DNA from 2 places in the Bacillus sp. Medicinal_06 genome. Region 1 is predicted to be linked to the other one. Evidence: riboswitches for the same ligand, from Rfam matches in the RefSeq annotation. Region 1 holds a riboswitch; the other holds the start of a gene.

Region 1 (5,306 bases):
ATATTGATTATGAATTGGGGAAAACAAATCTTCCTCGACATCTCTAACAATAGAAAAATGATCGACATTATAATGACCATGTAGTGTTTTATTGTGATGTTCAATAATTTGCTGAGCTGATAAAATTGTAGAATCATTTGTGGAATGACCGTTTTTGATTAAGGTGACATCAAATCCCTGTACTGTTGCTGTTCTAACGGCAGTATCAATACAATGCTCGGTTTTACAACCACCTATAACAAGATGACCAATTTCTTTCTCTCTTAAAATCGTATGTAAAGAGGTGTTATAAAATGAATTGGTTGCTTGTTTGTCTATGATTTGTACCGCATGAGGGATTTTGATTTCCTCATGTACTTGAAATCCTTTCCCCATACCGGAAGCAACATCAGTATCTCTGACGAAAATAATAAGGGCATTGGATTGAATCGCTTTTTGAATGGCTATATTTATATTCGTTAATAATTGATCTTTATGAAATACTGCAGATTCTTGCTCGTTACCGTCAATAAGTTCTTGTTGAGCATCAATAATTAAAAGGGCTTGTTTCATTACATTTCTCCTTTTTATCTCGTTATTTGTGGGGAGTAATCTCGTTCTCTTAATATCCAGAATATATCAAGAGGGAGGTTTGGAATGAAGAAATTTCCTGCTGATTAAAGTTACACTTTATTTATTTCTTGAAACTGTAGACGATTCCTTTTTATATAAGGAGATTATTTCATTTTTTTATTGACCTTTACATGATGTAACACCTTGCAATATAACTAAGGGGGAAGAGAAAGAAGGTGAAAATTAACGAATTATCTAATGTTATTTTTATCTATTAGGAAATTAAAAACTCTAAGAGAGATTGTCAAAGAAAATTCATTCTCATAAAGCCTAAAAACATGTATGATAGAAGGTGGAGAATTTTTTGGTAGGTGGGAACAGTATGCAAACGGTACAAGATTATCTTTCATTCTTACACACAAAAGGATTTAAATTATCAGAGGATGCACAAGGGTTTATTATGTTTGGCCAAGGATATACAGGTGCATCTGATGTTCTTGTAAATGCAGCGATTGAGGCAACAATTAAACATCAATTGCAATTTGATGGCAGTTATTTTATCGCTTTATTAGAGCGATTGAAGGAAGAGAAAATTACTGATAAAAAAAGCGCAAAGGCTTTTATGCAGACGTTACAAGCGTAACATCATGCAGCCTGCGCTTCTTTTTTTGTTTTTGAAGGAAGTTCAACAAAAATCATACCTAAGAAAATACAAAGATAACCAAGCATTGCGGAAATAGAAAGCTGTTCGTTTGCGACAAGAACACCTGTTAATGCAGCAAAGACAGGTTCCATTGCGAAAATAATAGCAACTCTTGTTGGAGATGTATGCTTTTGCGCAGCTGTTTGAATAAAAAAGGCGATTGATGTTGCGAATACGGATGTTGCAAGTAGAGCAAATAAAAAAGCCGAATTCGTCCATAAAGAGATTGAAAATAATTTCTCCCAATCCTCAAATAAAAAAGCACAGAAGGAAGAGAAAATTCCAACAGATAATACTTTGGTTGTGCTTAATAATAAAGGTGATATCTTTTTAGAGAAGACTCCGTTAATGAGAATATGTGCTGCAAAGGCAATTGCACAGCCGAGAACGAGTATATCACCAATATTCAATTGAAAAGAATCACCAGCGGTTAGTAAATATAAGCCAGCTGTTGCAGCGGTAATGCCAAGTATTTTAAAAAGATAAATGAAAGAATGGGAACCATAACAATACTGAGTCCAGTTAAAAATCCTGCTTTAGAAGAAGTGGTATAAAGTAATCCAAATGTTTGTAATACATAACCGATAAATAAGAAAAATCCGACAATTAAACCCGCAATACTACTATGTTGAATTTCTTGTTTTGAAGTTTTTTTCGAGAACATAAATTGAATAAATAATAAAATGATTCCAGCAAATAAAAAACGAACACCATTGAAAGTAAATGGTCCAACAAATGACATTGCATTTTGAACGACAACAAACGTGGCCTCAAAAATAAAGGAGACAAATAATAAAGCGAGAGGAGCAATCCATCCTTTTTTCACACTAAAACCCCCATTAATTTTGTAAAATGGCTTTTCTTGCTAATTCATCAGCAACTTTGTTTTGACTACTTGGAATCCACTTTATAAAGAAAAGATCAAATCTTTTGATGTATGCTAGTGCCTCTTCTAAAAGTGGTGCATATGTTTTATTTTTTGCATATTCTTTTTCTACAGCACGTTCAACAAGCTGTGAATCTGTACGAAAAGATACAATGCTATAATTATGTTCTGTGCAATATTTTAATGCAGCGAGTAATGCATGATATTCAGCTTCGTGGTTGGACATGATTCCAAGTGGTAGTGATAATTGCACAGGTGGCTGCACACCTTTAATAAAAACCCCAGCACCAGAAGGGCCTGGATTTCCCTTTGATGCACCATCAATATATACTTCAATCAAAATTGAAAACCTCCATTATTATATAGCGTTAGCTGATAGTAATCCCTCACCTAATTTTAAAGGTGAGGGATAGAATATGAAACATGCACTTTACTCCGCATTAACGTACAGTAAGCCCCCACCTCAAAATTCAGCAAAAACAAAGAAGTTAGGTGGGGAGGGGTTGCACGTAAAAGCCCAATTCGTGAAGGCTAATAATCAGTGGGGATGAAGAAACCCCCACTGATTAAAGTTTCACTTTATCCAATTGTAATGCTGTAGCGGCATGTAAATGTTTCATTCGCTTGTAAGGATTGTACGCCTTTTTTCTCTTTGAAATCTTTTGCTGGTTCTACTTCATCAGCAATTCCATACCAAGGTTCGATACATAAGAAAGGGGCTTCATTACCTGGTGTCCAAACACCAACGAATGGGAAACCTTCAAATGCTACTTTTACAAACTTATTATGTTTATGAGAACGAATAGAAATTTCATTTGTATTCATATTTTCAAAAATAAGGGCATCATTTTTGAATAAATCATATGTAAGTGGTAATTCTGCCTTATTTTCAACAATTAGTTGTTTTTCTTTTGAAAGAAAAGGTCCTTTTAAAACACTTGTTTCTAAATGTTCAGGGCCATTAAATGATAAATGGTAGTCTGTAAATGAGTCACCTTCTACTAAAGGACAATTGAATCCTGGATGTGCTCCGATAGAAAAGAACATTTCTTTTGAAGTAGGATTGATCACTTCATAAGTAACGTGTATGTTTTGCTCGTCTAGTTCATAAGATACAAGTAGCTCAAACTCGTACGGATATTTTTGTAAAGTTTCTTGATTGCTAGTTACAGCATATGTAAGCTTTGTTTCGTTTTGTTCTTTTACTGAGAATATGAGATCGCGAGCAAAGCCATGTTGTGTCAATGAATAAGGTTTACCATCTATATAATATGTATTGTCCACTAATCTACCGACAATTGGGAATAAAATTGGTGCGCGACGCCCCCAATATTTAGGATCTCCTTGCCATAAATATTCTGTGTTGTCCTCTTTTAAGCGAACGCTTTGTAACTCTGCACCTTTTTCAGAGATGGAAACGATCACTTTTTCATTTTGAATTGTTGCTGTCATGAAGTGAAACCTCCTAAATCTTTCATATTCTCTATTATACGTTGTCTATAAGAAAAAAGGTAGTGAATGAAAAGAATCTATTGACGAATGACTGGCTATTGCGTACAATATAAAATTGTTGTTTAAAAACGGATCACGTGGTTCGAAACCATCCCACGTAAAAAAACTAAGGAGATTTTGTCATGAATATAAAAACATTAGTTGGTAATGGTATTTTAGCAGCGTTATATATTGCTGTTTCTGCACTTATTCAGCCATTTGGCTTTACGAATGTCCAATTTCGTATTTCGGAGATGTTTAATCATCTTGTTGTATTTAATAAGAAATCAATTTATGGAATTGTCTTAGGCGTATTTTTAACAAATCTCTTTTTCTCACCTATGATTGCGTATGATTTAGTATTTGGAGTGGGACAATCCGTTCTTACACTTCTTGCTACGATTATTTCTATGCGCTTTATTAAAGGTGTTTGGGCTCGGATGATTTTTAATACAGTTATCTTTACAGTTACGATGTTTATGATAGCGATTGAACTTCATCTTGCATTTGATTTGCCATTTTTATTTACATGGCTTACATGTGCAGCTGGTGAATTTGTTGTAATGGCAATTGGCATGCCTGTTATGTATTGGATTAATAAGCGAGTGCAATTTGAAAAAGTGATGTAAAGAACAAATAAAGAGGCTGAACCAAATCGAAATGATTGGGCAGCCTCTTTATTTGTATATAAATAAGTACTCTTAATTTATTAAAAAGGTGAAAATAAAGACTACCTCTCATGAATCAATCACTAAGAAGTAGTGATTGATTCATTTGTCATATTAATAAACCGAAGTTCAGTATCGACTTCAAAATAGAAAGAATCTCCTTCAAATGGATATTCCATAAAATTCCTGTATTGTTAAAATAAATGAATATTCTTGCTGTCGATTGAGATTGATTAAAGTTTCACTTTATAAGTGAACATCCTATTGGAAAAATTTGGGGAATATATAGATGGAGACTGAGACTGTTCTGCTGAAATTTAGGATAGTAATCTAATTTTCGTTTAGTCCAAGAGGCTACTCACAATATGAACTGATTCATTCGCATACAATACAGCGACTCTTGGTAAAATATAATAAAATAAAAATACGAATTCTTATATAAGGGGAAATTAACATGAAATATAAAATATATTGGCTGTATAAAACAAAGACGAGTCTTCAAACTGAATTAACAACAGATTATATGAACATAGAGGAAGCGCTTCAATTTGCAACTGATTTTAAAAAAACTGGTAGAGCAAAGGAATTATTATTTTATGATGAAATGGGAGCGGAATGGACGCTAAAAGAGATGAAAAAGCTCGGTAAACAAATAGAAGAGGAGCCACAAGATATTCGTATCTACTTTGATGGGGGATATGATTTAGAGACGAAAGAGGCTGGAGTTGGTATTTGTATTTACTATAAAAAAGGTCAGAAAATATACCGAGTTCGCCGAAATGCTTACATAGATGGCATATATGATAATAATGAAGCGGAATATGCAGCGCTATTATACGGAATGAATGTACTAGAGGAATTAGGAATTAAATACGAATCGGTTACATTACATGGTGATTCTCAAGTCGTACTTCAGCAACTAGCTAGAGAATGGCCGTGCTATGACGAACATTTGAATCATTACTTAGATCAGATTGAACAAAAAGCAAAGCAAATGAAATTAAAG
Region 2 (5,306 bases), 240 kb from region 1:
TGCCAATCTTTCAATAACAGAATCTAACATGATAAAATCTGTTTTCATCTGTGAGCTTGGTGGCTTCGGTGAGATAGTTATTTCATCAATACGAAGTAACCATTCCTGCCACTTGCTCCCTTGCGTTTCAATAGCGGTGCGAATTTTCTTTTCTTGTAATAAAGACAGAAAACCTTCTAAATTTTTCAATAGTACTGGGTTCCCACCTGAAATTGTTACATGTGAAAAATTTTCTCCACCAATTTCAACAAGTTCACTCCAAATTTCTTCTGGAGTCATTTGCCGAATTTGTTCTTTCGCCGACCCATCCCATGTAAAGGACGAATCACACCATGCGCAACTATAGTCACAACCTGCTGTACGAATGAACATCGTCTTTTGCCCAACAACCATTCCTTCTCCTTGAATGGTCGGTCCGAAAATTTCCAAAACAGGAATTTTACTCACCGATCATCCACTCCCGTCTTACTTCCGCATAACTTGTTGGTGTTTCAAATAGACGAACAAATTCAACACGTGCTCCTTTATATTCATGAACGCGATTCTCTTTTGTAAGTGCTTCAGCCATCTTTTCGTAAATCCAAACGACCATGTTTTCAGCCGTCGTATTCATTGCTGGCAACGTTTCATTTAAATAACGATGATCTAAATAAATTTCAATTTCATTTTTCCAAATTTCTTTTATATCGCCAAAGTCAATTGCAAGTCCAATCTCATTTACATATCCACTAATACCAAAAACAACTTTGTATGTGTGACCATGTAAATTTTTACATTTCCCTTCGTAACAATGCAAATGATGCGCTGCATCAAATGTAAATTCCTTACTTACCATCACTCGTTTATTATGATATTTCAGTTGTTCACGTTGAATATCCTTGTCCACTTTTTGTAAATTTTCTACAATGCGAAATCCAAAAAAATTCTGTTCCATTATGCGTTCGCTCCTTCGCGTTCTTGTAAATACGTATCTAAACCTGCTTTACGAAGTTTACAAGCTGGACATTCACCGCAACCATCACCGATTATTCCGTTATAGCATGTTAATGTTTTTTCTCTAACAAACTCGAATGCACCAAGTTCATCTGATAACTTCCATGTTTCTGCTTTATCGATCCACATAAGTGGTGTATGAATAACAAATGGATAATCCATAGATAAATTTAACGTAACGTTTAACGATTTCACAAATACATCACGGCAATCAGGATAACCGCTAAAATCTGTTTCACATACGCCCGTTACAATATGACGTGCTCCAACTTGTTTTGCTAGCACAGCTGCAAATGATAAGAACAGTAAATTTCGTCCATCTACAAATGTCGATGGCAGTTCACCTTCTTCATGTGTAATCTCCATATCCGTTCTTGTTAACGCATTTGGAGCAAGTTGATTTAATAAGCTCATATCAAGTACTGTATGTTTAATTCCTAGCTCTTTCGCAATATCAGCTGCACAATCGATTTCTAACTTATGACGTTGATTATAATTAAACGTCACTGCTTCCACCTCTGCAAACTGCTGCATCGCCCAAAATAAACATGTTGTACTATCTTGTCCACCACTAAAAACGACAACTGCTTTTTCTTTTTTCATCTCACTCATTCTCCTTCTCTACTACGAATAAGAAGAAAGAACGTTCTTGAACTGTCACAATAAAAAAACAAAACAATACCTAAGGATATTGTTGTTTCCATAGTTTTTTATAGAGGGAGTTCGCGAACCTCTCCCATGTTATACATGGAATTTCTTCTTTCATTGACAACACATATTGTAACATACTGTTTCTCCCTCAGGGAAACTTCTGATTTTTCTTTTTTTTAACGAAATTCAGATTCATTTTCTTGTATTTTAATAGTATGATTGTACTTAATTAATACTATACATGTGAGAATAGCAAGGGGGCATAAAACTGAAACTCTTTATCATTCACCTCTTTTTAAACATATTATTGATTCTCGTTATAATGCTAGTGTATCACCTATTTTGGAATCAAAAAGGCAAGCATTCACCTAAACTAAATTCAACTATATTTATATTACTTTGTAGTATTACCACAATGCTTTGCATTTTTTTTGCAGCAAAAACAGATACTGGGTTTCAATTTGATATGCGTCATATTGTATTAATTGTTGGCACATTAACAGGAGGGCCTATTGCCGGTGGATCTATTTTAGTTGTATTAAACGTATACCGTTTCTTATTAGGAGGAGTAGGAATCATTCCATCCGCTATTGGCTCGATTCTCTTATATATCGTTTTACTTTCTACATACAAATTTTTCAATAAAGGGTCCAATCATATAAAACTTATACTTGCCATTTTATATAGTCTTACATACGGACTCGTTTGGGTTCCTGTTTTCCTTATCAAAGTGCCTAATTCTGAAGACTATCTTCTTCATATTATTGCGTATCAACTATGCACAATAATAGGTACAATTCTTATTCTTTATTTATTAAACATACTTCGATTGCAAATTCGTTTACAGGAAGAACTTATTAACGCTGAGAAATTTCATCTTATTGGAGAAATGGCCGCTTCCATTTCCCATGAAATTCGTAATCCTTTGACTTCAACAAAAGGTTTTTTACAACTTTTACAATCTGAAAAATGCTCTGAAAAAGATCGAAAATTATACACAGAAATAGCTATACATGGGATTGAACAAGCAAATCACGTTCTCACAGATTATTTAACATTTGCAAAACCAAGTATTGAGAAAGAACAAATGTTACAACTAGAAGATGAATTACTTCATGCACTATCTCTTATTACGCCATTAGCGAATTTATCAAATGTTCGCATACATTACATAAAACAAAGTAGCTCTTTTTTTATTACTGGCGAAAAGCAAAAATTTAATCAATGTTTGTTAAATATTCTAAAAAACTGTATTGAAGCCATGCCTAAAGGTGGCGATCTTATCCTCACACTAGTTCCCGACCATAAACATATTCAATTGTATATAAAAGACAATGGAATCGGTATGGACACAGAACAGATAAAGCGCCTTGGCTCTCCATTCTATTCTACAAAAGAGAAAGGAACTGGGCTTGGGATGATGGTCGTATTCAGCGTCATCAAAGCAATGGATGGAAAAATCGATATTACAAGTGAAAAAGATATTGGTACAACCTTCCTATTAACCTTTCCACTCATACAAAAAACGTGATGAAGATTTCATCACGTTTTTTCTGTTTCATCAACAAGTTCAGCAAAAGTCTTTACTTTCCCATGCGGTTTTTGATTTTCTTTTCGTGCTTTCCAACTACGCTCTTGCTCTTTTTTCTTATGTGACATGCTTTCAACTCCTTCATATGCTCTCTATGTATTATTCCAAAATAAGAGATAAAAATATGCATCCATCCAAGTGAAACTTCCATTACCTAGCTCTCTTAGTTTTCTCTGAATATTAAAGTAGGGCTTACTTCCCACGAATAGCTGGATAAAATAAAAGAAGCGAGATAACTACTAATTCGCTTCTTCTATTTATTACATATAGTTCCCATAGAAATGAGAATTTTTCTTTATCTTTGCAAAATCGCATATTTTGCTTCTTTTAACTGTGTAAGGTGGCGCTGTTCATGTAAATCAAGGAATTGAACCCATTGATATAAATTAAGTTCATGAAACATAGGATGTTTTAATGAATTTTCAAATAATTCACTTTCATCTATAATACTATGCAGCGTATGCAATAATTCTGCTCGTGAATGTTCGAGTAATTGAATTCCTTGTTGTTTTTTCATTAATGTTTCTGTTGGTTGCATTTGTTGAGGAGCTTCTCGTTTGTATGTTCGATCAAGAGTAAGTTGGAGATCTTTGAGCGGGACTACTTTTCTTTCTTTTTTCTGCAAAGCATACACAAGAGCTGATGTAACAGATTGTTCAACTAGGTGTAGGTGATGCAAAATTTGAATGATACTCCATTTATCACGGCGCGGTTTTACATTTACTTCCGTATCATTTAACATCTCAATTTCTGATAATAATGTATTTCTTGTAGATTGTAACGATTGCAGCAAAGTTTCCAAACTAACATTCATATTAGATTGAAGCATAATTCTCCCCCCTCTTTTTTGGTAAAAAAAGGCGCTTCTAATTTAGAAACACCCTTTAAATAAATCTGAATTTTCTTATATTATCTCATTATTTTGCAAATGTGTCGATTGTAAAATGTGAAAAAAACAAGGTTGATTTTTACAATTTTGTGTCATCCACTGCACGTAACCATGCTTGAATCTCATTGATTACACCTTGCACACAACCATTAGCAAACGGTGATGTTAAATTTGCTACCTCTACTAAATCTAGGAAAGATTTGCTTCCTCCTTGCTGACAAAGATTCACATAGTCTTCCCAAGCTTCTTGTCTATTGTCTCTTGCTCGCTTCCAAAATTGCAGTGCACAAATTTGCGCCAATGTATAATCAATATAATAGAAAGGAGAGCTGTAAATATGGCCTTGACGTTGCCAGAAAGCACCACGTTCTAAATAATCATTGTCTTCATAATCTCGGTGCGGCAAGTACTTTCTTTCAATATTACGCCATGCTGCTTTCCGTTCGTCTGGAGATGCCTCTGGATTTTCATATACATAGTGTTGATACTCATCAACAGATACACCGTACGGCAAAAATAGAAGTGCTGAACTTAAATGAGAGAAATAATATTTATCCGCATCTTCCTCAAAGAATAATTTCATCCATGGCCATGTGAAAAATTCCATACTCATGGAATGAATTTCACAGGCTTCATACGTTGGCCAATTATACTCTGGAATTTCAAACTTGCGGCTTTCATATACTTGAAATGCATGACCTGCTTCGTGCGTCAACACATCAATATCACCCGATGTTCCATTAAAGTTCGAGAAAATAAACGGAGCCTTATAATTTTCAATGTATGTACAATAACCGCCGCCAGCTTTTCCTTTTTTCGCAACTAGATCTAATAATTCATTATCTAGCATAAAGTTAAAGAACTCATCTGTTTCTTTTGATAATTCTTTATACATCGTCTTTCCATGATTAATAATCCACTCTGCATCTCCTTTTGGAGTCGGATTACCTGTTGCATATTCAAAGCTCTCATCATAGTAAGCTAATTTTTCTACACCGATGCGCGCCTTTTGTCTATTTCGTAATTCTGTTGCAACTGGAACAATGTAATCTAATACTTGTTTACGATAATTTGCCACCATTTCCGCATTATAATCTGTGCGGTACATTCTTGCATATCCAAGTTCAACAAAGTTTTGAAAACCAAGTGTTGTAGCAATTTTCGTTCTTACTTTTACAAGGT

Evidence for each region. Region 1 has a riboswitch for preQ1 ahead of AC1M36_RS13820 (QueT transporter family protein). Riboswitches for the same ligand answer to the same signal wherever they lie in the genome.
Region 2: another riboswitch for preQ1. It lies ahead of queC (7-cyano-7-deazaguanine synthase QueC); the one in region 1 lies ahead of AC1M36_RS13820 (QueT transporter family protein).

What each region holds. Positions count from the first base shown of each region.
Region 1 is NZ_JBWYHD010000005.1:180,014-185,319, reverse strand. Features, by position in the region: gene AC1M36_RS13845 (isochorismatase family protein) at 1-552, opposite strand, end outside; gene AC1M36_RS13840 (DUF6123 family protein) at 935-1,195, shown strand; partial or broken gene AC1M36_RS13835 (DMT family transporter) at 1,198-2,081, opposite strand; gene AC1M36_RS13830 (reverse transcriptase-like protein) at 2,095-2,481, opposite strand; gene AC1M36_RS13825 (aldose 1-epimerase family protein) at 2,721-3,593, opposite strand; PreQ1 riboswitch class I at 3,725-3,769, shown strand; gene AC1M36_RS13820 (QueT transporter family protein) at 3,776-4,261, shown strand; gene AC1M36_RS13815 (ribonuclease H family protein) at 4,755-5,306, shown strand, end outside.
Region 2 is NZ_JBWYHD010000005.1:416,610-421,915, forward strand. Features, by position in the region: gene queE (7-carboxy-7-deazaguanine synthase QueE) at 1-447, opposite strand, end outside; gene queD (6-carboxytetrahydropterin synthase QueD) at 440-934, opposite strand; gene queC (7-cyano-7-deazaguanine synthase QueC) at 934-1,596, opposite strand; PreQ1 riboswitch class I at 1,690-1,733, opposite strand; gene AC1M36_RS15115 (ATP-binding protein) at 1,967-3,175, shown strand; gene AC1M36_RS15120 (DUF6254 family protein) at 3,187-3,303, opposite strand; gene AC1M36_RS15125 (DinB family protein) at 3,531-4,064, opposite strand; gene AC1M36_RS15130 (M3 family oligoendopeptidase) at 4,204-5,306, opposite strand, start outside.